4 regions of the Cytobacillus sp. FSL R7-0696 genome follow, and region 3 is predicted to be linked to each of the others. Evidence: predicted binding sites of a transcription regulator. Region 3 holds the regulator's gene; each other region holds the start of a gene.
The links. Region 3 encodes LexA, which represses DNA repair genes until DNA is damaged. Its sites were predicted from a motif close to CGAACATATGTTCG; they were not measured.
Positions count from the first base shown of each region.

Region 1: a site for LexA is predicted at 5,841-5,854, ahead of MKX29_RS00240 (DUF6434 domain-containing protein). Genes of this name have one in related genera too.
Region 2: a site for LexA is predicted at 6,210-6,223, ahead of parE (DNA topoisomerase IV subunit B). Genes of this name have one in related genera too.
Region 4: a site for LexA is predicted at 3,279-3,292, ahead of uvrB (excinuclease ABC subunit UvrB). Genes of this name have one in related genera too.

Region 1 is NZ_JBBOWA010000001.1:44,874-53,282, reverse strand. It holds gene MKX29_RS00275 (hypothetical protein) at 1-55, shown strand, start outside; gene MKX29_RS00270 (BMP family ABC transporter substrate-binding protein) at 175-1,140, shown strand; gene MKX29_RS00265 (ComZ family protein) at 1,153-1,344, shown strand; gene MKX29_RS00260 (hypothetical protein) at 1,373-1,627, opposite strand; gene MKX29_RS00255 (beta-ketoacyl-ACP synthase III) at 1,866-2,798, shown strand; gene fabF (beta-ketoacyl-ACP synthase II) at 2,845-4,083, shown strand; gene MKX29_RS00245 (IS1595 family transposase) at 4,229-5,236, shown strand; gene MKX29_RS00240 (DUF6434 domain-containing protein) at 5,237-5,806, opposite strand; gene MKX29_RS00235 (DUF2268 domain-containing protein) at 5,989-6,771, shown strand; gene MKX29_RS00230 (ABC transporter ATP-binding protein) at 7,030-8,064, shown strand; gene MKX29_RS00225 (ABC transporter ATP-binding protein) at 8,054-8,409, shown strand, end outside.
Region 2 is NZ_JBBOWA010000001.1:4,151,172-4,159,580, reverse strand. It holds gene brnQ (branched-chain amino acid transport system II carrier protein) at 161-1,507, shown strand; gene brnQ (branched-chain amino acid transport system II carrier protein) at 1,890-3,236, shown strand; gene MKX29_RS21220 (sensor histidine kinase) at 3,322-4,431, opposite strand; gene plsY (glycerol-3-phosphate 1-O-acyltransferase PlsY) at 4,809-5,411, opposite strand; gene MKX29_RS21210 (CoA-binding protein) at 5,713-6,126, shown strand; gene parE (DNA topoisomerase IV subunit B) at 6,457-8,409, shown strand, end outside.
Region 3 is NZ_JBBOWA010000001.1:4,336,446-4,344,854, forward strand. It holds gene tkt (transketolase) at 1-1,504, opposite strand, end outside; gene MKX29_RS22105 (DUF896 domain-containing protein) at 1,663-1,893, opposite strand; gene MKX29_RS22110 (YneB family resolvase-like protein) at 2,342-3,007, opposite strand; gene yneA (cell division suppressor protein YneA) at 3,022-3,354, opposite strand; gene lexA (transcriptional repressor LexA) at 3,486-4,133, shown strand; gene MKX29_RS22125 (DUF4257 domain-containing protein) at 4,330-4,614, shown strand; gene MKX29_RS22130 (hypothetical protein) at 5,188-5,535, opposite strand; gene MKX29_RS22135 (hypothetical protein) at 5,803-6,144, opposite strand; gene MKX29_RS22140 (hypothetical protein) at 6,403-6,705, opposite strand; gene glnA (type I glutamate--ammonia ligase) at 7,006-8,340, opposite strand; gene MKX29_RS22150 (MerR family transcriptional regulator) at 8,382-8,409, opposite strand, start outside.
Region 4 is NZ_JBBOWA010000001.1:2,399,577-2,407,985, reverse strand. It holds gene uvrA (excinuclease ABC subunit UvrA) at 1-1,180, opposite strand, end outside; gene uvrB (excinuclease ABC subunit UvrB) at 1,190-3,169, opposite strand; gene MKX29_RS12335 (hypothetical protein) at 3,437-3,841, shown strand; gene MKX29_RS12330 (AI-2E family transporter) at 4,154-5,278, opposite strand; gene wrbA (NAD(P)H:quinone oxidoreductase) at 5,628-6,236, opposite strand; gene MKX29_RS12320 (NADPH-dependent FMN reductase) at 6,310-6,912, opposite strand; gene MKX29_RS12315 (alpha/beta hydrolase) at 6,931-7,536, opposite strand; gene MKX29_RS12310 (flavin reductase family protein) at 7,551-8,147, opposite strand; gene MKX29_RS12305 (ring-cleaving dioxygenase) at 8,170-8,409, opposite strand, start outside.

The DNA of each region.
Region 1 (8,409 bases), 4.3 Mb from region 3:
ATCGGTGGAAAAAGCGCTTAGTCAACAGAAAAGACATGTGGATATTCTCCCATAAATATAAAGTACTTTCATCGGAAAAACCTTTTCAATCACTAGGATAAAAGGTTAGAATGATGTTAGTTGGTCTTTTCGAAAGAAAAAATCAACTAACATAAAGGGGCGAAAGATATAGAAATGAAGAAAGCTTTAATTAGGTGGGGGAGTTTGGTTCTATGCCTTCTCTTATTATCGTCATGTGGACAGGTATTTTCTGGGGGTCAGCTGCAAAAGGCTGGCTTATTAGTGCCGGATACCATTAATGATCAAGTGTGGGGTACGAAAGGGTATAAAGGCCTACTCAAGATACAGTCTACTTATGATATTGATGTGTATTATAAAGAAGGGATGAACTCACAACTCGTTGTCGAAAGAGCGGTAAAGGAATTTTCAAAAAAAGGGGTCAATTTAATTTTCGGACATGGAAATGAATATGCAGAGTACTTTAATCAAATATCAGCACAATATCCAAATATTCAGTTTGTAAGCTTTAACGGGGACGCACAAAATGAAAATACGACAAGTTTAAATTTTGAAGGATATGCAATGGGCTTTTTCGGAGGTATGGTGGCTGGTGAGATGACAGCTACTAATATTGTTGGTATTATTGCGGCATTTGAATGGCAACCAGAAGTAAAAGGTTTTATTGATGGTGTGAACTTTCAAAATGATGAAGCAGATGTTAAAATACATTATGTTGAAAATTGGGATGATGCCCATAAGGCTGCAGGGTTAATGGACAAGTTGGTCATAGAAAAAGCAGATGTCGTTTATCCAGCAGGTGATGGATATAATGTCCCTGTCATTGAAAAAGTAAAAGAGCATGGTTTATATGCCATTGGTTATGTTTCTGACCAATCCCATCTAGGGAAATCAGCAGTATTAACAAGTACGATTCAACATGTTGACCATTTGTATGAAATAGTAGCAGAACAATTTCATAATGGAGAACTTCAGTCTGGAAACCTTTCTTTTGACTTTCAAGAAGATGTCATTTCATTAGGTGCGTATAGTCCAGAATTATCTCCAACCTTTATTCAACAATTAAATGCAGCAGTAAAAAAATATAAAGAAACAGGTAATTTACCGACAGAACCATCATAGGAGGATAACAGAATGTCAAATGATAAAACAATGGAATTTATGCAAATCGCTATGAAATATCTACCTGAAGCAAAAGCCGAACTAGAAAAGTCAGGTGTAAATTTATCAATGGAAATGATTCAACCGTTTATGACGATGTTTACACAAGTGATGAATGAAGCATATGAATTAGGGAAAGCAGATGCACAAAAAGAACATGAATAAGAGAAAAGCTAGCGGCGTGGGATTGCCGTTAGCTTTTTTTATTCATAAAGACTTCAACGATTGGAGCAGCATGTTTTAAAAGTGGTTTTAATTCCTCTGCAGAATCCATTAATTGAGACATATTGGCCATTAATTCCACCAGATCTAATTGTTCGATTGTATTTAAAATAGAAGGTGATTTTTCCTCCTCCTGCTTATGTTGTCTTCCGAGAATCCAATCTTCACTTTGACGAGCATCTTTATTACCAAACATAAATTGATTAAAAAACGGTTCTTCACTCATATAAGCAATCCTCCTTTTGATTTTCTATTGTATAAGTTATTCCTTATAATATATGGGTGAATAAAAGAAAAGGTTGGACGAAAATAATAATTATGAAGAAAAATATTGAAACTTTACCTGCTTATTTGATAAAATTAGTACCAAGTACTAATAATTGATATTAAATTTTATTTCTCGTAAATAAAAAAGTTGAATTTCTTATAACGACAAAGTGGAAGAGAAAAAGGGAGTGGGAAAGATGAATGCTGGAATTGTGGGCTTAGGTAGATACTTGCCTGAAAAAATAGTAACGAATGCTGATTTAGAAAAAATAATGGATACTTCAGATGAATGGATCCGCACGAGAACAGGTATCGAACAAAGACGGATTGCCGATGACGATACAGATACTTCTGATATGGCATTCGCTGCTGCAAAAAAAGCATTACAGGATGCAGATTTGTCTCCTGAAGATATCGATTTAATTATTGTCTCAACTGTCACACCAGATCAGCCATTTCCAAGTGTTGCTTGTTTACTGCAGGAAAAGTTAGGGGCAAAGAAAGCAGCAGCTATGGATGTAAGTGCAGCTTGTGCTGGTTTCATGTACGGTGTGATTACAGCGAAACAATTTATTGAAACAAAAACGTATCAGAATGTACTAGTAGTAGGTGTTGAAAAGCTGTCTAAAGTAACCGATTGGTCTGATCGTAATACAGCTGTCCTTTTTGGAGATGGTGCGGGTGCCGCTGTCATTGCTCCTGTATCTGAAGGAAGAGGCATTCTATCATTTGAACTAGGAGCAGATGGTGGTGGAGCGAAGCATCTTTATCAAGATAAGTACATTGTGATGAATGGTAGAGAAGTTTATAAGTTTGCTGTTAGACAAATGGGTGAAAGTTGTATTAATGTATTAGAAAAAGCAGGTTTAACAAAAGAGGATGTAGATTTTCTTATCCCTCATCAAGCAAATATTCGTATCATGGAAGCTTCTAGACAACGTTTAGAGTTACCAATTGAAAAAATGTCAAAAACAATTGATAAATATGGTAATACATCAGCATCTTCTATACCAATTGCTATGATTGAGGAGATAGAAGCTGGGAAAATTAAAGATGATGATATTATCGTAATGGTCGGATTTGGTGGCGGATTAACATGGGGAGCCATCGCTTTAAAATGGGGAAAATAAGTATAAATATAATAGGCTTTATTGATATAAAAGGAGTGACATAATAGTGGAAAAAAAACGTGTCGTTGTAACAGGACTTGGAGCAGTAACACCGGTTGGAAATAATGTAGAACAGTCGTGGAGTAATATTAAAGCTGGAAAATCTGGAGTAGGACCGCTAACAAGATTAAATGCTGATGAATATCCTGCTAAAGTAGCTGCGGAAGTGAAAGATTTTGATATTCATGAGTATTTAGAGAAGAAAGATGCAAGAAAGATGGATCGTTTTACTCATTATGCAGTGGCTTCTTCAATCATGGCAGTGAAAGATGCTAATTTGACGATAAATGATGAAAACGCGCATCGTGTTGGTGTTTGGGTAGGATCAGGAATCGGTGGAATGGAAACATTCGAGAATCAATTTGAAACCTTTTTAAACAGAGGCTACCGCCGTGTGAGTCCATTCTTTGTACCAATGATGATACCGGATATGGCTGCAGGGCAAGTATCAATCACATTAGGTGCAAAGGGAGTGAATTCCTGTACAGTAACCGCTTGTGCAACTGGAACGAATTCAATCGGTGATGCGTTTAAAGTCATTCAGCGTGGTGATGCTGATGTCATGGTAACAGGAGGAGCAGAAGCACCAATTACGAGAATGTCTGTTGCAGGATTCTGTGCTAACACAGCGCTATCTACCAATCCAGATCCGGCTACAGCAAGTCGCCCATTTGATAAAGATAGAGATGGATTTGTTATCGGAGAAGGTGCAGGTATTCTCATTCTTGAAGAATTAGAACATGCACTAGCTCGCGGTGCCAATATTTATGCTGAAATTGTTGGGTATGGGTCAACTGGAGATGCCTATCATATAACCGCACCTGCACCAGAGGGAGAAGGCGGTGCGCGTGCAATGAAAATGGCACTTGACGATGCGGGTCTAACTCCGGAACAAATCGATTATATTAATGCTCATGGTACGAGCACAGATTATAACGATAAATATGAAACGGTTGCAGTGAAAAGTGTTTTTGGTGAACATGCTTATCATTTAGCCATTAGTTCAACAAAATCTATGACAGGTCACCTTCTAGGTGCTGCCGGAGGCGTTGAGGCGATTTTCTCTATCCTAGCGTTAAGAGATAGTACGTTGCCACCAACGATTAATTACAATACAAAAGATCCAGATTGTGATTTAGATTATGTACCTAATGAATCAAGAGAAAAAACTATTGGAGCTGTTATGAGTAACTCATTAGGCTTTGGTGGTCATAACGCAACAATCGTCTTCAAAAAATATCAATAATAAAATCAAACACGGACAAATTCTGCTTTGTTACATGGCGGAATTTGTCCGTGTTTTTTATATTTGGCTGTTTTCGTATAGATTGTTGCTTTCTTGACCATACTTATAAAGGGTTGATAAATGGGGTTTAAGGAGGCGTTCAAGTATGCGGAAAGATGTATATGAAGAGTTCAGCGAACTAACCAAATCAGAGCAAATGGCTTTATTTAATGCTATGAAACAGGATTTATTTCCAGACGAACCAGATAAGATTAATAAACTACTCAAAAGCATTCGTGAAGCCCGATTTGCTTCTGGTTTAGGGTGCGTTCATTGTGGAAGTACATCTGTAAAAAGAAACGGTAAATATCGTTCAAGACAACGCTATCTGTGTAATGATTGCGGAAAGTCCTTCAACGATATGACGAATACACCATTTTCAGGCTCTCGCTACCCTGAAAAGTGGATAAAATACATTGAACTAATGGTCGAAGGTTACACCCTACCGAAAATCGCTGAACGCTTAAAAATTCATATATCAACTGCATTCTATTGGAGACATAAAATCCTGAACGCATTAGGAAGTCTTGGTTTTAATCAACTGCAAGGTATCGTTGAAAGTGACGAGACCTTCTTTCGAGAGTCTATGAAGGGTCGTGAAATTACCCATAGAAAAGCCAAGAAACGTGGAGAAAAGGACAAGAAAAGAGGGATTTCTAATCTTAAAATAGCAGTTGTCGTGGCACAAGACCGAAATGGTAATATGATCGCTCGGAAAGCAGGAACAGGTCGTGTAAAGGCAGAAGAAATTGATACTGTGATAGGTGAGTATATTCACCCGTCTGCTTTGTTATGTACAGATACAGCAACTAACTACAAGGAATTCGCCAAACTAAAAGGATTACAACACGAAACAGTTTATGAAAGCCAAAAACAACGGGTGAAAAAAGGCATATACCATATTCAACACGTCAATAACTCTCATAATCGTTTGAAAGGTTGGATGGAACGTTTTCAAGGGGTGGCAACCAAATACTTAGATAATTACCTCAACTGGTTTCGTTGGCTTGAAATAGGCAAACAAATAGCATTTGATGAACGAGTCAAACAAATGCTTGTTTCTGCCTGTCGAAAATCAAGTCACACCACAATAGAAATGTTGAGATGTGCTTAACTAATTATTAGACGTATATTTATTGCTTCCAGGGAGTTTTTTGATGTTGTTCCACGCTTCAATCGCTTCCTCACGACTTTTTCCTTGATTATTAGAGTCGGCAAAAAAATCACGAATAAATTGATTGTATTCAAATTGAGGAGCGATTTTTTTCTTGTACAATGGGTTTTTCTTTCGTTCTTCTTCTTTATACCAAGCATCTACAACATCTCGATACGTTTTTCCAATGTTAGTTTTAAAATAGTTTTGGATATAGGTAGAAAAATGAAAATTAGGGATAACTGTCTTGAAAAAGGCTCTTACATTTTGACTACAACGATGGTTTTTCGAAATGACTGTATCAAGACTTAAATCGACCTGTGGTTCTGACTTACTATTCACCTTTGATTTTCTAATTGGCTTTTTTATCTCTCCTGTTCGAAGAAATGTTTCAATTCTATCGGAAATCTCTATTTTTGAACCAGAAGCACTTATTCCATTTTCTCTGCAAAAAGATTGTAATTCTTCCTTCAACCAATAGAAATCTTTAAAACTATCTACACTAATATCTTTTGTTAGATTTGGTCTCATATTCTACACCTCAATATTCACTTATTTCTATTATAGAACAATTGTTCCTGTTAATCAAAAATAATCATAAGCAAAAACAACAAAGTTTACGAAAACAGCCTTATATTTTTATGGTTTTCTTTTGAACCGATTATTTGTCTCTTCCATAAAATAAACAACAACATTTGATGGGAGAGAACCATATGCCGGTAATTAGAACAGATGAATGGTTAGATCAGCATTTTACTGAACCAGAAAAGTTGATTGAACCATTGTTAAATTCATTCCATGAAAACGAGCCACAAAGGTTATACCAATTCTTATCCTCCTTTGGCATGTATTCACCAAATAGAAGGAATAAAGAACAGTTCAAACAGTTAAAAGAAAATAAAACATGGGAAAAAGTTGAATTGTTATTAAACAAGTATAGAAAAAACTGGAAAGGACCAGATGTCCCCATTTACTTATTTCCAATTGCACAAGGCGGATTATTCTTTAGAACATCTTATGTGAAGTCTGGCTTGTCATTCCCTGACAAGATGTTTTTATTTCTCGCTCCATTAGAAGATGAGAAAGAGTTAGAAGCATTATTTGTCCACGAATACCATCATATCTGCCGAATGAAGAGATTAAAAAAAGAAATGGCTGAGTATACATTATTAGATAGCATTGTATTAGAAGGATTAGCAGAATGGGCAGTGGAGAAAAGTTGTGGAAAATCGTATCGTTCAAAGTGGTGCACAGAACATGATAGAGAAAGAATACGATACTATTGGCATAAATATGTAAAAAAAAATATAGACATAAAGAGAGACAATGAATTACATGACCAAATTCTATTCGGTGAGGGGAAATATCCAAAAATGCTTGGCTACTCCATTGGCTATGAAATCGTCTCAATGTATGACAATGAAAAAAGAATCAAGCTCAAAGAAAGTATGGTTATTCCTTCAAAGTTTTTTGTACCTCAGTGGGAAAAAGAATAGAGTAGAGGAGAAAACATGTAAAGAAAATAAAGAAATTGTCAAAGTAAGTAAAATAGTATTTTTTCCTTATATTAACATACAAGTAACAGGATGTAAGAACTATTTCACGACCACTCCATACTATTTATAATATTATTAAAAGATAGATTTTTGAAAAAATTTCTTGTATTCGTAATCTATTTGTAATAATATACAGATAATTAATCCTAGTACTAAATATTTTACAATACTGTAAGATATTACGATTGAGGTGTTGAAATGGTAGGGAAAGAAGAAAGTCCTAGCTTGGACACAATTTTACAAGTAAATGAATTAAAAGCAGGTTTTGATATAGACGGAAAGGTCTATCACGCAGTAGATAATGTATCTTTTGACGTAAAGAAAAAACAAATTCTTGGTGTCGTGGGAGAATCAGGCTGTGGAAAGAGTGTCATGTCTATGTCCATTATGCAGTTATTACCGAAGGAAACAGGAAAAGTCACTGGTGGTGAAATTGTTTTTGAAGGTAAGAATATTGAGAATTACTCCATTAATCAAATGAATACCATACGAGGTAATGATATCTCAATGATTTTCCAAGAGCCAATGACGGCACTTAACCCTGTATTCACAATTGGTTTTCAATTACAGGAGATTCTCTTTAATCATCAGAAGATTTCGAAAAAAGACGCACGAGAAAAAAGCATCCATCTTTTAAGACAAGTGGGCATATCAAGGCCAGAGAATATCGTTGACGAATATCCCCATCAACTTTCAGGAGGAATGAGGCAACGGGTAATGATCGCTATTGCGATTGCCTGCCAACCAAAGTTACTTATAGCTGATGAGCCAACGACTGCATTAGATGTGACAGTACAAGCCCAAATACTAGATTTATTAAGGGAAATTCAATCAATCAATAATATGGCGATTATTCTCATTACCCATGATCTTGGGGTCGTTGCTGAAATGTGTGACGATGTAATTGTTATGTATGCTGGGAAAATTGTTGAAAGAACAAATGTAGATGCACTTTTTCATAACCCTAAGCACCCTTATACACAGTTATTATTACAATCGATCCCTAAATTGGATGAAGAAGAGAAAGAATTAGGGTCGATTGACGGCTTAGTACCATCCCTTAAAGATATGCCAGAAGTTGGTTGTAGATTTGCTGATCGTTGTCCAAAAAGAATGCCTGAATGTACTGAAATCACACCTTTATTAGGTTTTGTTGAAAATGGACATGAGGCTGCTTGTCTTTTATATGAGAACAGCTATCAGACTAATGGGAGGAATACATATGTCAAATAACACAGCTGAGAAGCGAGAAGTGTTATTAGAAGTAGAAGATTTAAAAACATATTTCCCGATTAAAGCAGGTTTCTTTCAAAGAACGGTAGGACATGTCAAAGCTGTAGACGGAGTTAGTTTTCAAATACATAACGGCGAAACGTTTGGACTTGTTGGAGAATCGGGTTGCGGCAAATCAACGACAGGTCGAACGCTTTTAAAACTTATGAATCCAACAGATGGAAAAATTATTTTTGATGGACAAGATATTTCAAGTTTGAAAGGAAAAACTTTAAGAGCAATTCGCAAAGATTTTCAAATGGTTTTCCAAGATCCATACGCCTCACTTAATCCAATGCAAATGGT
Region 2 (8,409 bases), 190 kb from region 3:
TATCTTATTAATGCAATATATTAACTGGAATTAGATAAAAGACAGAATTTTTTAAAATTATTTCAGAATATTTAATTTTATGAAGAATAAATATTCTGAAAAATACTAGCGGTGCGAACATCATCTGCTAGTTGTAATTGAGAGGGGTAAACTTGTAAATATGAATCAAAAATCTTCAAATTCTTATGTGGTTGTATTAGGTTTAATGTTATTCTCTTTGTTCTTTGGAGCGGGTAATTTAATATTCCCGATTATGATGGGTCAAGAAGCGGGTACAAATGTTTGGGCAGCAACAGCTGGGTTTATTATAACTGGTGTGGGTCTGCCATTATTAGCTGTTGTTGCTCTTGGCTTTTCAGGTAAAAGTGATTTGCAATCGCTTGCAAGTCGAGTGAATCCAACATTTGGACTGATTTTCGCTATTATTTTGTATTTAGCTATTGGTCCATTATTTGCCATTCCGAGAGCAGGAAGTGTTTCATTTGAAATTGGCATCCGACCATTATTGCCAGAATCTTCACTGACGATTGGTTTATTAATATTCTCAATCTGCTTCTTTGGTGTTGCGACGATATTATCATTAAATTCATCAAAGATTGTTGATATCGTTGGTAAATATTTAACGCCTATTAAAATTAGCTTTATACTACTATTAATTCTTGTAGCTGTTTTTAATCCTTTAGGATCTTTTGGGGAGCCAACAGAAGCTTATTCACAACACTCATTCTTTAATGGCTTCTCAGAAGGCTATTTAACTATGGATGTACTGGCTGCTTTTGTTTTTGGTGTAATTGTTATTAATGCACTTCGGGCAAAAGGTATAGAGTCAAATCGCTCTATTATGTTTGCTACGATGAAGGCTGGTTTGATTGCTGCGGTTTTATTAGCATTCTTTTATAGTGCGATGGCTTATATGGGTGCTAGTAGTGTTGCGGAATTAGGTATCCTTGAAAATGGTGGAGCTGTTCTCTCGGGTGTAGCCTATGCCTATTTTGGCTCTTATGGAGGAATCGTTCTAAGTGCTGTTATGATTATTGCCTGTATGACAACAAGTGTAGGTTTGATCAGTTCATGTGCTAGCTATTTTAATAAGATCATGCCTAAATTTTCCTATAAGACATATGTAATTGCATTTGCAATTTTCAGTACTGCAGTTGCGAACTTTGGTTTAACAGAGTTAATAGCTATTTCTGTTCCAGTACTTACAGCGATTTATCCTTTGGCGATTTTATTATTAATTTTAACATTTTTCCATCAGTTCTTTAATGGGAAGAAGTCTGTCTATCAAGTGAGTATGATTTTAACGTTTATTGTTAGTGTTTTTGATGGTTTAAAAGAGGCAGGAGTTCAAATAGAGCCTGTTTATCATTTATTCGCAAACATTCTTCCGTTGTATGAAGTGGGATTAGGTTGGATTGTACCAGCTATCATTGGTGTGATTTTAGGTATTGTTATAGACCTGTTTAAAAGAGAGACAAAGATAAAAGAGAATGAAGAAGTAATTTAACTGTTTTTTTACCCTTACAAAAGATTTTCCTTTTGTAAGGGTTTTTTTATGTAACCTATAATATTCACTATTTTATTGATATCTAGAAGGGTTATTCTTAGTCATTCCAATTAAGAACGTAAAAATTATCGATGTCCATACTAGTAATATAAGTAAGAATCATTCTATTAATATATTACATATGACTATATTTTTTTAAAATAATATATTGCATTCATTACATGGATATGTTACTTTAATAATGCAATATATTGCTTGAATTTTTTCAGAGGTTGTAATTCATACAATATTATATTTAAATATGAATTTTCTGAAGAATTAGTAAATTATAGTATTTGATGATTGTTAACTACAACAGTAGAGGCAGAAGGGGGTAGAAGATATGAATCAAAAGGTTCCATCTTCTTATATTATTGCAGTAGGATTTATGTTATTTTCATTATTTTTCGGTGCTGGGAACTTAATTTTTCCAGTAATGATGGGTCAAGAAGCAGGAACGAACGTATGGGCCGCAGTAGCGGGCTTTATTATAACAGGTGTTGGTCTTCCTTTATTGGGTGTAATCGCTCTAGGTTATTCTGGTAAAAGTGACTTGCAATCGCTTGCAAGTCGTGTAAGTCCACTCTTTGGTCTCCTTTTTACAGTTGTATTATATTTATCTATCGGACCATTATTTGCGATACCAAGAACTGGTACGGTCTCTTATGAAATTGGTATAAGACCATTCATTTCTGATGAATGGAGTACGATTGGATTAGTTATCTTCTCTATCATTTTCTTTGGAATTACCGCATTCTTCTCTCTGAATGCATCGAAAATTGTTGATATTGTAGGTAAGGTTTTAACACCCATTCTACTATTATTTATCTTAATTTTAATTGTAGTAGCATTTGTTAATCCACTAGGATCTCTACAAGCACCAAGTGAGGCATATACTGTTAACTCTTTCTTTAACGGCTTTACTGAAGGTTACTTAACAATGGATGCTCTTGCAGCTTTCGTATTCGGAATTATAGTGATTGATGCCATTCGTTCCAAAGGCGTTCAATCTACTAAAGTAGTGATGCTTTCAGTGATTAAAGCAGGATTAATTTCAGCCGGTTTGCTTGCCGTGATTTATGGCTCACTTTCTTATATTGGTGCTAGTAGTGTTTCTCAATTAGGTATATTAGGAAACGGTGGTGCAGTTTTATCTCAAGTTTCCGGGCATTATTTCGGCTCATTTGGAGGAGTTATTCTAAGTGTGATTGTCATTGCGGCATGCTTAACGACTAGTATTGGCTTAATCTCTTCATGTGCAGCTTATTTTAGTAAAATCATGCCTAAAGTCTCCTATAATACGTTTGTTATTGTTTTCTCAGTATTTAGTGCAGCGATTGCTAACTTTGGATTAACTCAATTGATCGCTATTTCAGTACCGGTATTAACAGCTATTTATCCATTAGCGATTGTATTATTAATCCTTACGTTTTTACACCCATTGTTTAATGGTAAGAAAACTGTTTATCAAATGAGTATGTTATTTACGTTTATTATTGGTATCTTTGATGGCTTTAAAGCAGCAGGATATACGATTGCCTCAGTAGATAATCTATTCACTAGTATTCTTCCATTATATGATGTAGGGTTAGGTTGGTTAGTACCTGCATTTTTAGGAGCGGTTCTAGGAATAATCATTGGTTTATTTCAAAATAAAAAGGTTGAGGATGAAAAAGAACAATTAATATAATAAGAAAAAAAAGCCTCCGACTAAAACGGAGGCTTTTTTTTGCTATAAAACGATGCCGATCATTCGGATATGTGAAGTTAATCTCTCAATTGCTGTATGTATTTTCTTTATCGAGCGGTAAAGTAATCTTAATCGTTGTACCTACATTCATTTCAGATGAAATGTTAATCCAGCCATTATGTTGTTCGATAATTCTTTTACAAATGGATAACCCAATGCCTGTGCCCGTCGTTTTAGTAGAATAAAAAGGTTGAAAAAGCTTTTCTAATGTCTCTTCATTCATTCCGAAACCCGTGTCCTTTATAACGATTAAACATGTTTCAGCTGTACTTCTAACAGAGATATTAATCGTATTATCTTGATGCTGCTCTTGTGTATCAAATGATTCCAGTGCATTTTTAATTAAGTTGACAAGTACTTGTTTTAATTGTTTGGCATTTCCATAAATATATGGGTCGTCTTTTGATAATTGGAAGGAGAGTGCAGTATTCTTTAAAATCGCTTCACTCTGAAACAACAGGAAAGTATCGTGAACAAGTTTATTAATAGATATACCTTCTTTTATTTTGTCCGTTGGCTTTGCTGCATTTAGAAACTCGTGAATAATATCATTGGCACGATTAATCTCATCTAGAGCAATATCAACATATTGATTTTTCCCTGACTCGTTGAGATAGGGTTTTAACAATTGTAAAAAACCTTTAACTGTTGTAAGCGGATTACGTATTTCGTGTGCCATCGATGCTGCAAGTGTACTTAAATTTTGGGCGTACTCATTTGTAAAATTTGCTTCATTAATCTGAGACGCAGTTTCATGAATGATTTTCTTTTTTTCATTTAGTTCTAAGCTAAATCTGAGGAGTTTCTGTTCTAATTGTTGTGTTTGATAGTTATAGTCAGCAGTTAATGAATGAAATAAGGGGTAGCAAAATAAATGACATGATTCTTCCTCAGGAATCGTATAGACGCGATAATTGTGATAACCGTTACCGAAAAATAGCTGTAAATTAAGAACTGCTTTTTTCTTCCGTATTTCATTAAATTGTTCGACATCTTCGTAATTCATTAATTGTGTGAATGGGGTACCAATGATTGTATGCTGATTAACTATAGATGTTGAAACCACGTGATTATTGTTGTCAATTAAGAAGTATGGAAATGGTAGTTCTTTTAAGACAATCTCAGTTAATTTCATTTCTTATCATCCTTACCATTGTTTGTCATGTGGAAGTAGTATCTAATGTCATTCTCTTTTATTCTATTAGAAGAAATTGCAATATATGTTAGAAAAACATGTATATTGAGAATAAAACACGAATCATCTCTACATATCTTGTTATGTATATGAGTTAAAATGTCATATTTTTAATTAAACCGCAATGTTGGAATTATTAATCTTATCATACCAAAGTCATTCAATGGCTTTCAATCACCGTTTTCATTCGTTAAAGGAATTTTTTAGGAATTGTTAAAAAATGATAGATTACTAGAAAAAAGTATAGCTTCGATTTACCTAGTATAGAAATGAATAGATAAAAAAAGACAGCATGCTCTAACGCTGTCTTTTGAATGTTATCTTTTCTTTTTAAATAAATTGACTTTTGGTTCGGTTTTATTGATAATCCTTTTAATATTTGTACGATGTCGATAAATGATGAACAATGTCATTAGGGCAATCACTATGATTAAAATTGGATCACCAAGAATGAGTGAATAAATCAATCCTGCAATACCAGCAATCATTGATGATAATGAAACATATTTAGTAGTGAGAAGTGAGATGAAAAAAACAGCTAATATGACCACAAACATGACGGGCACGAACGCCAGCACAACGCCTGCAGATGTAGCAACAGCTTTACCACCTTTGAATCCTGCAAATATCGGGTACATATGGCCAATAACAGCAAAAATTCCTATAATCACTGTATGTATATCTATATCAAAGAAGATTGGTAATAATCCAGCAGCTATGGTACCTTTCAGGATATCGGCCAGTGTAACGGTAAAACCTGCTTTTTTTCCTAGCGTTCGGAAAGTGTTTGTCCCACCAAGATTACCACTACCATGCTCACGAATATCAATGCCATAAAACACTTTACCAATGATTAATCCAGATGGAATGGAACCAATTAAATAAGCAATAAGAAAAACGATGATTACTTCAAATGTCATAAACTCTCCCCCACGGAATAAAAATACAGTTCTTATATTGTACCACGTAAATAAGTGAATGTACTATGTTGCTTTTAAATTATCTTTTCTATTGCAAAGATTACGCTATATGAAACGAATGTTAAATAGATATATGATTAAAATTAGTAGAAAAGAACTTTTTTGTTAAGAGGAATTACGTGATATTTAGCGAAAAGGAAAGCTTTATAAAAAAGATAGAAAGTACAGCATTGCGATCCATTCGCATTTATACTTTAATTCAGATAAAATAGTGTAGAGTTCAAAATAAGAGGTGAATGTATTGAGTATAGAAAACCCATCAAGAACTGAAATCGGAAAGATGTTAAAACAAGCAAAGAGGATTGCCGTCGTAGGTTTAAGTGATAACCCTAATCGTACATCCTATATGGTAAGTGAAGCAATGCAAAAAAGTGGTTATGAAATTATCCCTGTTAATCCCAAAGTTAAGGAAGTATTAGGTGTAAAAGCGGTTGCATCATTAGCTGAAATAGAAGGCAAAGTGGATATTGTTAATGTCTTTAGACGGTCGGAATATTTGCCAAGTCTTGCGAATGAATTTCAAAATATTGATTGTCCCATTTTTTGGACTCAGCTAGGTGTTGTAGATGAAGACGTATTTCAGCAGTTAAGCGATGCTGGTTATACCGTAATCATGGATCGATGCATTAAAGTAGAGCATGCGCTAACAAAATAACATTTGTAGCATGGGATCATGACATTGATTTCATGCTTTTTCTTTCATATGCGGTTTAGAAGTGAAAATATGATATAATGATTAGAACGTTTGTTCTCGTTTGCCTCTTGCAACAGTATATACATGATCTTAATGCATGTTACAATGGGGAACATATATGCATACGGCTCGCATGAGTAAGAAGGAATATAGTGAATAAGAATGGAATAATAAACCGATATCTATTGTAGAGAGGTGCATAAAGGCGCGGTTATGATATAATCAAACTCTATTGCCGACTCGGATTGATAGACAATAGATGGTTTTTGAAGAGATGAAAGGGGAATGCTTGTGGCAAAAAATCAGGAAGTATTTGACTATAATGATGATGCCATACAAGTACTTGAGGGATTAGAAGCTGTTAGAAAACGTCCCGGAATGTACATTGGAAGTACGGATGCAAGAGGGTTACACCATCTTGTATACGAAATAGTCGATAACGCTGTAGATGAAGCACTTGCAGGTTTCGGCGATCATATCATTGTCAAAATACATAAAGACAATTCAATTAGTGTTCAAGATAAAGGTCGAGGAATGCCGACCGGAATGCACAAAATGGGCAAACCTACAACCGAAGTCATATTGACTGTGTTGCACGCTGGAGGAAAGTTTGGCCAAGGTGGATACAAAACAAGTGGTGGACTTCATGGTGTGGGTGCTTCAGTTGTTAACGCCTTATCACAATGGTTAGTCGTTAAAATTAAACGCGATGGACTTGTTTATGAACAGCGATTTGAAAACGGTGGAAAGCCAGTAACCACACTTGAGAAGGTTGGTAAAACGAATCAAGTAGGGACAACGATCCACTTTAAACCAGATCCGACAATTTTCTCAACAACTACATATAATTTTGAAGTTCTAAGTGAACGATTACGTGAATCCGCTTTTCTCTTAAAAGGAATGAAAATCGAAATAACGGATGAACGTCATGATCTTAAAGAGATTTATCATTATGAAAATGGGATTGAAGCATTCGTTCAGTACCTAAATGAAGAAAAAGATACGCTCCATCCAGTAGTTAGTTTTGAAGGGGAGCATAACGGTATTGAAGTTGATTTTGCCTTCCAATTTAATGATGGCTTTTCGGAAAATGTCCTTTCTTTTGTCAATAATGTTCGTACGAAAGATGGAGGGACACATGAAGCTGGAGCTAAAACAGCGATGACTAGGGTGTTCAATGAATATGCCCGTAAAGTGCAGCTTCTAAAAGAGAAAGATAAGAACTTAGAAGGAACTGATTTACGAGAAGGTTTTGCGGCGATTGTCTCAGTACGTGTACCTGAAGAACTGTTACAATTTGAAGGACAAACAAAGGGCAAGCTCGGAACAAGTGAAGCGCGTTCAGCTGTCGATGCTGTTGTATCAGAGCATCTCTCTTACTTCCTTGAAGAAAATCCAGATACAAGCTCTTTATTAATTAAGAAAGCAATTAGAGCTTTTCAAGCAAGAGAAGCAGCACGTAAAGCGAGGGAAGACGCTAGAGGCGGGAAGAAGAAGAAACGGGCTGAAGCGGTTCTGTCAGGGAAATTGACACCTGCTCAATCACGTAACCCAGAAAGAAACGAATTATATTTAGTAGAGGGTGACTCTGCAGGTGGTTCAGCAAAGCAGGGGCGCGATAGAAGGTTTCAAGCGGTATTGCCATTAAGAGGTAAGGTAATAAATACTGAAAAGGCAAAGCTCGCAGATATCTTTAAAAATGAAGAGATAAACACGATAATACACGCTGTTGGAGCGGGTGTCGGTGGTGACTTTACGATTGAAGATATTAATTACGATAAAGTGATTATTATGACGGATGCTGATACCGATGGAGCCCATATTCAAGTGCTCTTACTGACCTTCTTCTACCGCTATATGAAGCCGTTACTCGAAGCAGGTAGAGTCTATATTGCTTTACCACCATTGTATAAAGTGAGTAAAGGTTCAGGAAAGAAAGAAGTAATAGAGTATGCATGGAGTGATGAAGAGCTTCCTGATACGATTAAAAAGGTCGGTAAAGGTTATATTATTCAGCGTTATAAAGGACTTGGTGAGATGAATGCTGACCAATTATGGGAAACAACAATGGATCCAGAAACGAGAACGCTCATCCGTGTAAAAATTGATGACGCTGCGAGAGCGGAACGTAGAATTACCACTTTAATGGGTGATAAAGTTGAACCGCGGAGGAAATGGATTGAAACCAATGTTGCATTTGGGTTAGAAGAAGATGGCAGCATTTTAGAAAATGAAAACATTTCG
Region 3 (8,409 bases):
CTGAAGTCTCATTTCCATCAGCTGGGCGAATTACTGCTAAATTTGGCATGGCACGAAGCGCTGCCAATTGTTCAACTGGTTCATGTGTAGGCCCATCTTCACCTACAGCAATACTATCATGTGTAAGAACATAAGTAACAGGTAGCTTCATTAATGCGGCAAGTCGAATAGCTGGTCTTAAGTAGTCAGAGAATACAAAGAATGTCCCTCCAAAAACATTTAGGCCACCGTGTAAAGCCATACCATTTAAAGCGGCACCCATAGCAAATTCTCGTACGCCAAACCAAATATTTTTACCAGCATAATTAGTTGCTGAGAAGTCTTCTGCATCTTTAATCATCGTCTTATTCGAACCTGCTAAGTCAGCTGAACCACCAAAGAAAGATGGTAAGTTCTTCGCAATACTATTGAGAGCTTCCCCTGAAGACGCTCTAGTGGCTAAGCTTTTGCCTTCTTCATATACGGGAATATCTTTATCCCAACCATTTGGTAATTCACCTTTGATTGCACCTTCTAGCTGTTCTGCTAATTCCGGATGATTTTTTTTGTAAGCAGCAAAAAGATCTTTCCATTCACTATCTGCTTTTTCACCGTTAATAGCTACATTTTGTTTGAAGTGTGCATATACTTCTTCAGGTACATGAAAATCTTCTTCAAATGTCCACTCATAAGCATCTTTTGTTAATTTTAATTCAGCTGAGCCTAGTGGCGATCCATGAGAAGCAGATGAGCCTGCCTTATTCGGGGATCCATAACCAATTACTGTTTTAACTTCTATTAACGTCGGTTGTGTAGTATTTTGACGAGCGCTGTCAATTGCCTGGGCAATTTCATCGAGATTATTTCCATCTTCTACTCGAAGATAATGCCAGCCATAACTTTTAAAACGATCGGCTACACTTTCAGAAAATGATTGATCTAAATCTCCGTCTAATGAGATGTCATTAGAATCATACATTACGATCAGCTTTCCTAATTGAAGGTGACCAGCAAGAGAAGCTGCTTCTGCAGACACTCCCTCCATTAAGTCTCCATCTCCGCATATACTATATGTATAGTGGTCTACTACATTGTAGCCATCTTTATTATATTCAGCTGATAGGTGGCTTTCTGCCATTGCCATCCCTACTGCCATGGCAATTCCTTGTCCTAATGGACCTGTTGTCGCATCTACACCTGGTGTATGGCCATATTCAGGATGTCCTGGTGTTTTACTACCCCACTGACGAAATTCTTTAATATCATCTAAAGAAAGACCATATCCCGATAAATGAAGGAGACTATACAAAAGCATAGACCCATGACCTGCAGATAACACAAAGCGATCACGATTAAACCAATCAGGATTTTTGGGATTATGATTCATAAACTTTGTCCATAAGGTATATGCCATTGGCGCAGCTCCCATTGGCATTCCTGGATGACCAGAGTTTGCCTTCTCGACTGCATCGATAGACAATGTTCTTATGGCACTAATTGATAAAGCATCTGTTTTGTTGAACATGAACGACATCCTTTCAATATATATCCTACAAATTAAATATAATAGACTTTCACCTTCAGTTACAACCAGAAAGGTAAAAAATTATATAATTGTCATATAAACAATAACAAAGGAAACTGTTCGTGACAGTTTCCTTTTAAAAATTTATAAACACAATCTTAGTGAAGTGGTTTATTTTGTTCACGTTTTAACTTATCTGGTGTAACATCATTACCTTCAGGGTCAATAACAGTAACACCTTTTAATGTATTTAACATAGAAGCTCTAAACTTCTCTAAATATTCTTTTCTTAATTTAGATTGTTCCTTTGCCTCTGATTCTGATAAACCTTCTGTTTTCGCTTTCTTAGCAAGCGAATTAATTCTCGCCAATTTTTCTTTTGAAATCATTATGTTACACTCCTTCCCATCCAAAAAGTCTTCATTCCATATGGAGAAGATACTTAATAGCCATATTACTAAATATGAATGGATTTTACAAGAAAGCAGTTTTACACTCATGCTTTTCACTATCATTTCAGAGGACAATAAGTTGGTATCGTATTGCTTTATTATTAGGTATGGCAATGTAGCAGTGTTCTCAACTTAAAAATGTGAGAATTATTTAATGTAGGGTGCGTATGTAAATAAGGGGAATAAGGGAATAATACTTTCACTAACGTTAAATGAAAAAACATGGATGAATCCTCGGCAAACAAATAACCATTCACAATTCACATGTCTGAACTCATGAACGATTGAAGGATCTTTCAGTATGCTTTTATCTTGGAATCAGTACCAGAATTTCTTAGTCTTTAAGTTAAATTACAACTAATCAACTTAACTTATTAGGCCTATATCATGATGATTCATTATCCACCTGCTCTATATCAGCTATATATTCATTATATCTACGGTTTACTGTCGCTTTAGATATTTTATAACCAAAGCCTCTTAACGTTGCAGCAATTTCTGCAAAAGTAAGGTTATTTTGTCTCAATTTTACTATTTCTTCTATTGGTACCTCTATTCGTTCTCTTCCGTTTATATTTCCTTGGTTTTTTAAATTCTTTTCAGGTCGAAAGCCTTTTTGAACAGCTTTTTGCATCCCTCTTTTTATTTTTACATTATGTAGTTTTCTTTGATACTCTTCAACCATGCTAACAATTTGTAATACCATAGAATCAGAATCTGAAAGTTGCAATTCTCCATTATGGGCAATAGTATAAATTTTCCCATTTTCCTTAAGTATACAATGTAAGATGGCAATTTTAGCATTTCCTCTTCCAATCCTGGTTTCATCTTGAATAAGAACAGCCTCTGCTTGATTTTGTTTAAGTAACTCCAATAATTGCAACAAACCAATTCTTTCTAAATCATAACCACTTGCTTTCTCACGTATGACTTCAACCACATTCATATCCTTCATTCTCGCTAAATGTAAAAGTTCTTCCTCTTGTCTAGCAAGAGACGTTTCCTGGGTATCTTTCGTCGTACTCACTCTGCAATATATAATTACATTCATTCTCTTTCATTCCTTTAGTCTTCTAATATCACACTAGCTAAATTTGTTTCAGATATTATTTCACCATCTGTAATGGGAAGATACACCTTATCACCAGGATGTATTTTACCTAAATGTATATGATTAAATTCTTCTACCCAAGCAACAAAGTCTTTAGAAGACATATGATGGGCATCTTTAAATTCCTCCGCCATTTTCCATAAAGAATCTCCTTGTTTTACTTCAACTTTTACATATTCCACCTGATTTGCATTACCAGTGTTCAAAAATAATAAGAAAGCCATACCGAAACTAAAAGCGATAAGAATAATAGCATAACTATAAGAATTCCACAATTGTTTTATCATTAATTGCCACCCCTGAATAGAATATATGTTCGATTTGATAATTTTAGTATAATGCGAACATTTGTTTCTGTCAATAAGAAAATTCGAACTTATGTTTGTATCTATTTACTACTGATGGTATAATAATCTTAATGAAATTGACGAAGGTGCGTGATAGCGTGAAATTATCTAAGAGGCAGCAAGATATATTGAATTTTATAAAAGATGAAGTAAAACAAAAAGGTTATCCACCTTCCGTTAGGGAAATAGGTGAAGCTGTTGGACTTGCTTCAAGTTCAACCGTACATGGCCATCTAGCCAGACTAGAGAGTAAAGGACTTATTCGTCGAGATCCGACAAAACCCCGTGCCATTGAAGTATTAAATTTAGAAGAAAGCAACCCAATTCCTAAAGTGCAAACGGTGAATGTTCCTATTATCGGTAAGGTTACTGCTGGTCACCCCATTACTGCGATTGAGAATGTTGAGGAATATTTTCCTTTACCTGAAAGAATGGCTCCGAGTGATGAAAATATCTTCATGCTTGAAATTATGGGAGAAAGTATGATTGAAGCTGGCATATTAGATGGTGATTATGTCATAGTCAAGCAGCAACAAACAGCAAATAATGGAGAAATCGTGGTTGCTATGACAGAAGATGATGAGGCCACCGTTAAGCGATTCTTTAAAGAGAAGAACTTTATCCGCTTGCAACCAGAAAACCCTACCATGGAGCCGATTATCCTGCACAATGTATCTATTTTAGGCAAAGTAATTGGTGTTTATCGCCAAATACACTAAAAAAAGAGTGTCATTATTGACACTCCTTTTTAATAGTTGCAATTATCTTTATATGTTACTCATACAATTATAAAATTTGAAAAATTCAGTAAAATAGAATCATTACATGGAGACAAAAATATATTATAATGAAATTTACACCAAGAATCAACCTAAGGTCGCAAAAAAATCTCGGCTTTAGGAGTGTGAAGGAAAAATGTTAATGAACATTCTCTTCGCTGCGTTGATTGGTGGAATTGTCGGTGTTGCAGGACATTTGCAGAGATTAGGCAAACTAGTCAAGCCACGGATGACAAAAAAATTCATTTATTTAGGGTTCTTAGAAGACATCTTACTAGGAGGACTGGCGTCCGTATTTGTCATTGTGACAACAACACCGGATTCCCCCACTGCTGTTTTCATCATCTCTCTCGTATCTGGTATGGGAGGTGAGGGTATCTTAAAATTATTAGATACCCTAAAAGTAAAAGATCAAGAATAAAATTTTATTCCGTTCTTATGAACGGTTTTTTGTTGTATATAACAAGATTTAATTATATCTAGACAACTAACTTCCCGCTTAAACAGTCTGTTTCACCTTTATGGAAGGGATATAACACATTACCATTTTGTTTAACGTTGAGTAGCTTCTTAAATTGTCATATGTATGTCTTACACAGCACATAGAACCACTCTCCTGAAGTACGGTTCATCAATTCAATACGAAATATTGTTTTTAAACATGATGTTTTATGGGTAAATAAAAAATAAAGCATTTTTCATGAAAAACAGATGGCTAACTGGATTAAATGCTAATTATTCAATTGATTGGTAACTAAAACAAAATACTATTTCTTATTGATTTCGATTATCCGCATCAATACTTATAAATTTTCTTCCTAATCTTAATAAATCTGTAGACAAACTCATATAAGGAGTTTGTCTACAGTCTGAAGCTGCCGCTAAAACTGCATTTGAATATGCCTTTTAGTATCAGCAATAGTTATTTTCCCATATATTAGCTTCCATTAAAACAAAGTAAAAGCACTTTCAACTTACGGGTTTCCTAAGTTCCTTATACTTCAACTGCAACGATATCATCACAACAGATCGTAGTAATTCGTACACGAGCTTTCTTGTCACAACAACAATGATCGTGACGATCATCGTGACGATCACAGTCTGCTTTAGCTAGGAAGACTAAATTACCGCGAATATCGATAAACTCCCCGAACACATGGCCGCCACCTTTAAGAAATACTCTCACATCCTCACCACGGGAAATGTTCTTAAAGAACTCATCACAGCCACAATCCTTATTGTCATCTTTGCTGTAATTACCACAACCATGATTGTTGTTGTCATATCCATATGAGTCTGAATATCTTGGTCTTCTTCCAAAAAAACAATTATTATATCCCATATCTCTTCCTCCTTTCTATCATTATGTTAATACTATATGTCGAGGGTCTTGGAGATGTACGGGCTATATCCCCCTGTTAAAAGACCATTTTATTTTCTCTGTGAACCTTCTTTTTGTTTGTCAAACCTAACTATAAAATAAAGAAGCAGCCGTTATGGCTGCTTTGGACTCGATTTTTGGTATCTATTAAATAGATACCAAGTTGAATGTTAATACTAAACAGTTATAGCCCTTGCATCCGCTAAGACACAATAAAGAAACTCCTAACTATCGTGTTTCAACTGCAACGATATTATCGCAACAGATCGTAGTGATTCTTACACGATTTTTCTTGTCGCAACAATCGTCGTGACGATCATCGTGACGATCACAGTTAGCTTTTGCTAAGAAAACTAAATTACCGCGAACATCAACGAATTCTCCTGTCACATGGTCGCCACCTTTAAGAAATACTCTCACATCCTCACCACGGGAGATATTCTTAAAGAACTCATCACAACCACAATCCTTGTTGTCGTTTTTACTGTAATTACCACAACCGTGATTGTTGTTGTCATATGAGTCTGAATATCTTGAGCCTCTTCCATAGAAATTATTATTACATCCCATTTTTCTTCCTCCTTTCTATGATTATGTTAATACTATATGTGGATGGTCTTAGAGTTGTACGGGCTATATCCCCCTGTTGAAAGACCATTTTATTTTCTCTGTGGACCATCTTTTTGTTTTTCAAACCTATAAAAAAGCAGCCATTATGGCTGCTTTTAACTGAGACCCTTTTTAGTTTCTATTAATTAGTTGAATGATGATACGAAGCAATTATAACCCTTGCATTAACTTCTTTTAGACTCATAAAAAGGACTCTTACTATCGAGTTTCAACTGCAATGATATCATCACAACAGATCGTAGTAATTCTTACACGATCTTTTTTGTCGCAACAATCTTTGTGACGATCATCATGACGATCATCGTGACGATTACAGTTAGCTTTTGCTAGGAAAACTAAATTTCCACGAACATCGATAAACTCTCCGAACACATGGCCGCCACCTTTAAGGAATACTTTCACATCCTCACCACGGGAAATGTTCCTAAAGAACTCATCACATCCACAATCGTTATGATCATATCCGTATGAGTCTGAATAGTTTTGATTATTATATCCCATATTCTCATCCTCCTTTCTCTGATTATGTTAATACTATATGTGGAAGATGAAGAGTTGTACGGGCTATATTACCTTGTTAAAAGACCATTTTATATTTGATATGACATCTTCTTAAGTTTTATAAAAAATCAGATGTTAAGGCTACTTCTATAAATTAAATGTAAAGAGGTTCATAATAAACGCCTCAAGGATGATCCTCACCGCTTTACTTTCTTCTATTTTTAAATACAAAAAGACTGTAGGTACCTCGATTACACCGAGTTTACCTACAGTCTGAAAAAACCACTTTGGTATTATCTATTAATACATTTGTAAATATTGCTCGCGTTCCCATGGGTGAACTTGCGTACGGAACATATCCCACTCAATTTCTTTTGCTTCAATAAAGTGTTCAAGAATATGCTCACCAAGTGCAGCAACCATTACTTCATCTTGTTTGAGAAGTTCTAGCGCGCTATAAAGTGTTGCTGGAAGATCTTTAATACCTTCAGCTTCACGTTCCTCTTTGCTCATAACATAGATATTACGATCTACTGGAGCTGGTGGTGTTAGGTTGTTTTTCACACCATCTAATCCAGCTTTAAGAAGAACAGCCATTGCAAGGTATGGATTGGCAGCTGGGTCAACACTACGTACTTCTACACGTGTACTGACACCACGTGATGCTGGGATACGAATAAGTGGTGAACGGTTTCTTGCAGACCAAGCAACATAACAAGGAGCTTCATATCCAGGCACTAAACGTTTGAAAGAGTTTACGGTTGGATTTGTTACAGCTGTGAAACTTGGTGCATGGTTAATGATACCTGCAATAAAATTACGTGCTGTATCACTAAGTTCTAAATCACCTTTTGTATCATAGAATGCATTTACACCATTTTTAAATAATGAAACGTTACAGTGCATACCTGATCCGTTCACACCGAATAATGGTTTTGGCATAAATGTTGCGTGTAAACCGTGTTTACGTGCAATTGTTTTAACCACTAATTTAAATGTTTGGATATTATCACATGCTGTAAGTGCATCAGCATATTTAAAATCGATTTCATGTTGCCCTGGAGCCACTTCATGGTGAGAAGCTTCAATTTCAAAGCCCATTTCTTCAAGCTCAAGAACGATATCACGACGGCAATTTTCACCTAAGTCAGTCGGAGCTAAATCAAAATAACCACCATTATCATTAAGTTCTAAAGTTGGTTCACCTTGATGATCTAACTTAAATAAGAAGAATTCCGGTTCAGGTCCAAGATTGAAGTCTGTAAAACCGAGGTCTTCCATTTCTTTAAGGATTCTTTTTAAGTTATTACGAGGGTCTCCCGCGAATGGCGTACCATCTGCATTATAAATATCGCAGATTAAACGAGCTACTTTTCCTTTTTCCGCCGTCCAAGGGAATACAACCCATGTGTCTAGGTCTGGGAATAAATACATATCGGATTCTTCAATGCGAACGAAACCTTCAATTGAGGAACCATCAAACATCATTTTATTGTCCAAAGCTTTTTCAAGCTGACTAATTGGAATTTCTACGTTTTTAATTGTTCCTAGAATGTCAGTAAATTGCAATCTAATAAATTTAACATTTTCTTCTTCAGCAATACGTCTGATATCTTCTTTAGTGAATTTTGCCACCTTGTGTTTCCTCCTTTAAAGTCAAGAAAAGATTTTTTATTTTAATGGAAAAAGCGTGATAAATCACCT
Region 4 (8,409 bases), 1.9 Mb from region 3:
GAATATAATCAGAGCTTGTCTCCTTATATCTTCTCTTTATATTATTCATCACACCTTCAAAGGCAATATGTGATTCACGCACTTGGCCATAATCATTTTCATATTTAAAATATATTTTTTCTTTACCAGAACCATAAAGGATTTTATCTATTTGTTCATCTGGAATAGCTGATACGGGGATATCCATATCAATGCCATAATGCGTACATACTGCTTCCAAAAGCTGTGGATAGTATTGTGAACTATTCGGTTCCCAAGGTGCAATCGCATGCTGCTTCAATGTGAGATCTTTATTAGGGATGACTAAATCCGGATCTACTTCTAGCTTTACACCTAAGCCATCACAATCGGGACAGGCACCGAAAGGACTATTAAAAGAGAACATTCTCGGTTCAAGTTCTCCAATTGAAAAACCACAAATAGGACAAGCATGATTTTCACTGAATAATAATTCCTCTTCTCCAATCACATCAACTATGACTTTTCCTTCTCCCATTTTCAGTGCTGTTTCGAGCGAGTCAGCTAATCTGGCCTCCACGCCCTCCTTCACAACAATTCTGTCAATAACCACTTCAATAGAATGTTTTTTATTTTTCTCAAGCTCGATTTCTTCTCCTAAATCGAGCATATCACCATCAACCCGAACACGAACAAACCCTTGTTTCTTTACCTCTTCTAATACCTTTACATGTGTTCCTTTTCTACCAGACACAACAGGTCCCAGTACTTGCAATCTTGTTCTTTCCGGATATTCCATAATGCGATCTACCATTTGTTCAACAGTTTGGGAAGAAATTTCTATATTATGATTAGGGCAGGTTGGGTGTCCTACTCTCGCAAATAATAGACGTAAATAATCATAGATTTCTGTTACAGTTCCTACCGTTGAACGAGGGTTTTTACTAGTTGTTTTTTGGTCTATAGAAATCGCAGGAGATAAACCTTCAATCGTATCCACATCCGGCTTATCCATTTGTCCTAAGAACTGTCTTGCATAGGCAGAGAGGGATTCAACATAACGGCGCTGTCCTTCTGCATAAATCGTATCAAACGCTAAGGACGATTTTCCCGATCCTGATAATCCCGTTAGGACAACAAGCTTATCCCTTGGGATTGTTACATCGACATTTTTTAAATTATGTGCCCTAGCACCTTTAACAATCAATTTCTCCATTGCCATTTCCGTTCATCATCCTTCCGCCTTCAGTTCAAGAATAAGATCACGAAGCTCTGCCGCTCGTTCGAAATTTAAATCCTTTGCTGCAGTCTTCATCTCTTTCTCCATATCTGCTATTAATTTTTGACGTTCTTTTTTATTTAATTGACTTAATTTATCAGCACTATTATATTCCTCTGGCGTTTCCGCTGCTTGTGTCGCTCTAATTACATCACGAATTTCTTTTTGTATCGTCTGTGGCGTGATACCGTGTTCTGTGTTGTAATCTTCTTGGATGCTACGGCGGCGTTTCGTTTCACTTATAGCTTTTGTCATCGAGTCTGTCATTCGGTCAGCATACATTATAACTTGACCATTTGCATTACGAGCAGCACGCCCAATCGTTTGGATAAGTGAACGTTCTGAACGTAAAAATCCTTCTTTGTCGGCATCAAGGATCGCTACGAGTGAAACTTCTGGAATATCAAGCCCTTCTCGCAATAAATTAATACCTATTAACACATCATAGGTACCCATACGAAGCTCCCTAATAATCTCAATTCGCTCAAGGGTTTTCACTTCGGAATGTAGGTATTGAACCTTCATACCAATTTCCTTTAAATAATCCGTTAAATCCTCAGACATTTTTTTCGTTAAAGTCGTAATGAGAACACGTTCATTTTTCTCAATTCTGTCATTAATTTCACCAATTAAATCATCAATCTGGCCGTCTATTGGTCGGACATCAATAATAGGATCTAACAATCCAGTAGGTCTAATGATTTGTTCAATCATTTCAGGTGTTTGTTCTAATTCATATGGACCTGGAGTCGCAGAAACATAAACAATCTGGCTAATATGATCTTCAAACTCAGAAAAAGTAAGAGGACGGTTATCCATTGCAGAAGGAAGACGAAAACCATGTTCTACTAATACATTCTTACGGGCTTGGTCACCATTATACATCCCTCTTATTTGCGGCAATGTCACATGAGATTCATCAATAACAAGTAAGAAGTCCTTTGGAAAGTAGTCAAGTAAAGTATAAGGAGTTGAACCAGCTGGACGAAGAGTTAAATGACGAGAGTAGTTTTCAATCCCTGAACAAAAACCCATCTCTCTCATCATCTCTAGATCATATCGCGTTCTTTGTTCTAGGCGTTGTGCCTGTAATAAATGACCTTCTTCATGTAAGTATGCCAGTCTTTCTTCTAATTCTTTTTCAATATTTTCGATAGCTACACGCATTTTCTCTTCTCGGGTAACGAAGTGAGATGCCGGGAAAATGGCTACATGATCACGATCGCCTAATATTTCTCCGGTCAAAGCATCGACTTCCCGAATCCGATCTATTTCATCTCCAAAAAACTCCACACGTAAACAATGCTCGTCTCTCGAAGCAGGGAATATCTCTACGACATCACCACGTACACGAAATGTCCCACGTATAAAGTTCATATCATTGCGCTCATATTGTATGTCGACTAGTTTCCTTAATAATTGATTTCGCTCTATTTCCATTCCCGTTCTTAAGCTTAAGACAAGTTCTCTATATTCCTCAGGGGATCCTAAACCATAAATGCAAGAAACACTGGCGATGATAATAACATCATTTCTTTCAAATAATGAGGAGGTAGCTGAATGACGGAGCTTATCTATTTCATCATTAATACTCGCATCTTTCTCAATAAATGTGTCAGTGGATGGAACATATGCTTCTGGTTGATAGTAGTCATAGTAACTAACAAAATACTCTACCGCATTATTGGGGAAGAACTCTTTAAATTCACTATATAATTGACCTGCTAACGTCTTATTATGAGCAATTACTAACGTTGGTTTATTCACTTCTTTAATGACGTTAGAAACAGTGAACGTTTTCCCGGTTCCAGTTGCACCTAGTAATGTCTGATGCTTTTTCCCCTCTTGAATCCCATTTACAAGCTCTTTAATCGCTGCCGGTTGATCACCTTGTGGGGAATATTTTGAAACTAACTCAAATGTTTGATCCAAATCAGAAACCTCCTCTATGTAAAAAGTAAAGCGTGTCCAATCATTATTGCATTCCGATTTTCTATATCCTCATTCTACCACAAATCCTCTTATCTAAACCACAAAAAAGCGAACAAATATTCGATTATCATTCGACAAAGAGATGAAAAGAAGGTTAGGATTAATATAAAAGGGTATGAAGGTCCAAATTAACTTTTCATTTATTTTGAAACTTTATTCTATATAAAATCGTCTTTTGTTATATGGCGAAATAGACGAGGTGATTTTTTGTTTGGTTTTATTTTTGCATTCGCGTGGCTAGCCGTTTTTATTTATGCCCTAAAAACCATTAAAGATTATATGAACAGTAATGACGAGGAAAAAGCATATGAAAAAGACTTCGTCATTAAAATTGTTGGTGCTGTATGTCTTTCGGGGCTTTTTGTTATTGCAGAAATACTTCGTGTCACAAACTTGGGCTTCGTTGATATGAAATGGCTCTTTCTCGTTACATTTCTACTGCTGTTCGTTATCATTTACGTTTTTTTCACCTACAGGATCCTCTTTTCTAAAAACACCTTTGACCGTAAAAAAGGAGATTATACATTTAGTTATAAATATCGAAAATGGCTTATCCCTCTCTTTTTTCTATTCCCCATAGGTGTATTTAGTATTTGGATTTGGGTTAGCTAACTGGATGGCATTTCCTTCTACATAAACGGGTAATAGAATGAGTCCATAGTTAGGGGCATCTAGTAAACTTGAAAACCTAACCAAGTTTAATTGAACAACAATGATTGAATCAAAAGTTATAAACAAGTCAATTACAACCACCCACCAAAAATAAAGGATAGTTCATCCCCATCTTCTTAATCAACCACACGCACCTCAGCTCATCCTTCTCAATCTGATTAGTTAACATTTCTTTTATTAAAAACTTTAAAACTAAACGCTTTCCCCTAAGAAAAGTAGAACCCCATCTCACTTTGATGGGGTTCTACTTATTTATATATCTGCTGGATGCGGACCTTTTTCAGCTTCCATCTCTTTTGCCATTTTCCTTGCTTTTATAAATTGAACACCGCTTAAAACAATGGTTTTCCCAACGGCGTATGTTGGTACAGCAAGTAACATGCCTAATATACCAGCTAAGTTTCCTGCTACCAATAAGATAATAATGATTGTTGCTGGATGGGTATTTAATGTTTTCCCTAAAATTAATGGTGAAATTAAATTACCTTCTAATTGTTGTGCGACGACGATGACTATTATTGCTAAAATCGCCATCGTAGGCGATTCAAATAGACCAACTATAACCGCCGGTGCGCCACCAATAAATGGTCCAACATAAGGAATAATATTCGTTACTGAAATAATTAATGCCAAAACAATTGCGTATGGTAGGTCAATAATTAAGAAACCAATAAAAGACGCTGTCCCGACGAATAATGCGACCGTAATCTGACCTTGAATATAAGAAGAAAGAGTTTTACCTGTTTCTTTTAATGTATCAATTGCTTCAGCACGATAACTTTTGGGAACAAATTTCCCTAGTGCAGGTGGGAACTTCTCCCCGTCTTTTAACATAAAGAATAAAAGGAATGGTACAGTAATAATCGTAATGGCTATATTTGCAACTAATCCAACTAAATCGCTGAGACCATTCGTAATCCTTTGTGGAAGTTGATTAGCGTAATCAACTAAATAACCCATTATTTCTTCTTGTGTTACATAATCTTGATTCATTAACCAGCGATAACCCTCAGATTGCGAGAAGTTGTTAAAGAACTGTTCTGTTTGTTTAACATAGGTAGGTAGTTCATTTAATAACCCTGCCAATTGAGCTGAAATTTTTGGTACAAAAATACTAACAACAAGCACCATCAATCCAGCAACAATTGCAAATAGTAAAATAATCGATAATATCTTAGGTATTTTTGCTTTTTCAATTAAATGCACAAATGGATTTAAAATGAAGAATAAGAACCCCGAGATAATAATAGGGAAGAACAACGTGGAAAAAAAGATTCCAATCGGTTCAAATAAAAAAGAAATTTTTGAAGCTACAAAAATGACGGACACAATAATTAGAATTTGAAGAGACCAGTACTGGAATTTCTTCTTGTTCACATTCTCACCTTTTCCCAAAAAATAAATTTTTCTCTATAGACTACATTTTCATATGTAGTTCCCTTTTTCTCAAAAAGGAAAACCACTAGGATTTATTTGTATGTATTATTGTAATGCATTCCACCACAAAATGTCGCCTCATAAGGATATTTTCCATGAATTTTTTTCGACAAATATTTCCTTTTGGCTTTTTTAATCAACAGTCATTTATATAATCAGCCACGTGTTAAGGAAATCTCTTTATCCATTCACACAACCGCATGGGAACTAGATAGGAAATTTCACTTATATCCCAAGTTAAAAAAAAGGTATCTTAGGAGTCTCCCTAAAATACCTTTTTAAAGCATGATTATTCTTGGCCTTTTTGAATCCATTCAGCAACAGTTGCCGTACGTTTGGCTTGATGTTTAACTGCTGCTTCATTATCTTCAACGATTTTACCATCTTGTCCTTGGGTTGAACTTGCACCGTATGGATTACCGCCACCAGCAAATATGCTTGGGTCAGTGAAGCCCGGTGCGGCAACAATCGCGCCCCAATGGAACATAGTTGTATAGAATGAAAGAAGGGTTGCTTCTTGACCTCCGTGAGGATTTGAAGCAGAGCTCATTGCACTTACTACTTTGTTCGCAAGTTTGCCTTGTGCCCAAAGGCCCCCAGCAGTATCAATAAAAGCTTGCACTTGTGAAGCAATGTTACCAAAACGAGTTGGGAAACTAAAAACAATCGCGTCTGCCCATTCAAGGTCAGCAAGTGTAACTTCTGGTACATCTTTCGTAGCATCAGCATTGGCACGCCATGCAGGATTGGAATCGATGGCTGCTTCAGGTGCTGTTTCAGGAATCTTTAACAACTTCACTTCAGCGTCGGCTTCTTTTGCCCCTTGTTCTGCCCACTGTGCCATTTGATAGTTGGTGCCTGTTGAACTATAATAAATGACTGCTAATTTAATACTCATTTGAATGGAATCCTCCTTGATCTCTCACATACATATATATTGTTTCTATTCCTTTCAGCTCTATACATTAAACTTATCTTAATGTTTTTAATGCACCGCTCCATGCTAGCACTTGATCAAGCATCATTTTCATATTTGCTTGGTGCAAGTCCTGTGGCTTAAATTCATTACCATTTACGAAATCAGTAAAAAGTGAAAGTGTTGGATGTGTGCGTACATCTGCGACTTGTAGCTCACCTAAAATGCCACGTAGATGTTCTGCTGCACGGGCACCACCAGTAGATCCATAACTGACAATACCTGCTGCTTTATTCGCCCATTGATCACGAGCAAAGTCAATCGCATTTTTCAAAGCACCACTAATACTATGGTTGTATTCCTGTACGATAAACACAAATCCATCCATACTATCTAATTTATCTCCCCATGCTGCGATACCAGGCTCTGTGCCATCTGTTGTACCAAGGAACGGAAGATGAAAGTCAGCAATATCAATAATTTCATAATTTGCATCCCCACGTGCATCAGCTATTTCTTTCACCCATTGACCTACTTGTGGACTTACGCGACCTTCTCTTGTACTTCCTAAAATAATACCGATATTTAATTTTTCCATTTTCATTTCCTCCTTAGGATGTTGATTATTTTTATTGAATAATTTATTTAAAAAGCCCATATTGTTTCTCCCCATTTCTTAGATGCTGGCTTTAAACCATTTTGCTGCTTCTTCAACTTCTTTGAATGAAAGCTGATGTCCCATATGTTCCCAATGAAGATGAACATCGGCTCCCGCATTTTCTAATAAACTCTTTAACTCTTCAGATTCTTCGGATGAACAAATTGGATCATTTGTCCCTGCTCCAATGAACACCTTTTGTCCTGTTAAATCAGGCAATTCTATACCTCTTCTTGGTACCATTGGATGGTGTAAGATTGCTGCTTTCACAGCATCTTTATAATGGAACATCATACTGGCTGCAATATTAGCACCATTTGAATATCCTAAAGCAACGATATTATGGCGGTCAAAACCATATTTGTCAGCTGCTTCATCTAAAAATTGATAAAGCTCTTTCGTACGAAAGATTAAGTCCTCCTCATCAAAGACCCCTTCTGCTAACCTTCTAAAAAAGCGCGGCATCCCATTTTCAAGCACATTACCTCGAACACTTAGCACTGATGCACTTTCATCTATTTTGCCAGCTAACGGTAGAAGGTCTAGCTCATTTCCCCCTGTACCATGAAGTAATAATAGGGTTGGTTTTGATGCGTCACTACCCTTTTCAAAAATATGTTTCATGTAAATCCCCTCCATTATTTCGGTCGAACCATTGTAAATACTTCTCCTACTTTCGCATAATCATTTCCAGCCAAGCGACTGATTGCGCCTAAATTCTTAGCGTTAATTTTGCCCGCTTCATAAATGCCATCATCGAAATGGAAGTAGACAACTTTACCGATAAGAAGATCAGCATTCCCTTCAAGTTCAATATGATGAGCAAGCTGACATTCCATCCTCACTTTCGCTTTCACGATTCCTGGTACATTGACAACTGTACTTGAAATTGTCTCTAATCCACTGAGCTTTAATTCATCCACATTTGGTGAGACAGTAGCCGCTGTTTCATTAATTTGCGTAACATTCGACTCATCAACAATATGAACGACAAACTCCTTCGTATCACACACATTTTTAGCAGTATCTTTCATCTCACCCGCTCTTCTTGCTACTGAAACAGCAATCATCGGCGGATTAGAAGACACGATATTAAAGAAACTAAATGGTGCACCATTCATCACACCAGTGTTTGATTGTGAAGTGACAAAGGCAATCGGCCTCGGGATAATACTTCCGATCAATAATTTGTAATTCTCCCTCTCGGTTTGCATGTTCGGATCAATACTTACCATTGCGTAACTCCTCCTTTTGCAATTACACTTCCCTCACATCAATCGGAATTAACCTTCTCTGTAATTGTCCACGGTATTTTTCATATTGCTCAGGAAGCATTAATTCTGTCCCCATCGTTTCCTGACTTTCATCATGAGCAAAACCTGGCGGATCAGTAGCAATTTCAAAAAGAATGTCGCCATATTCTCTGAAGTAAATCGCATTAAAATAGTTTCTGTCTTGCACGGGTGTGACACCATAACCAAAGCTTTCAATATATTT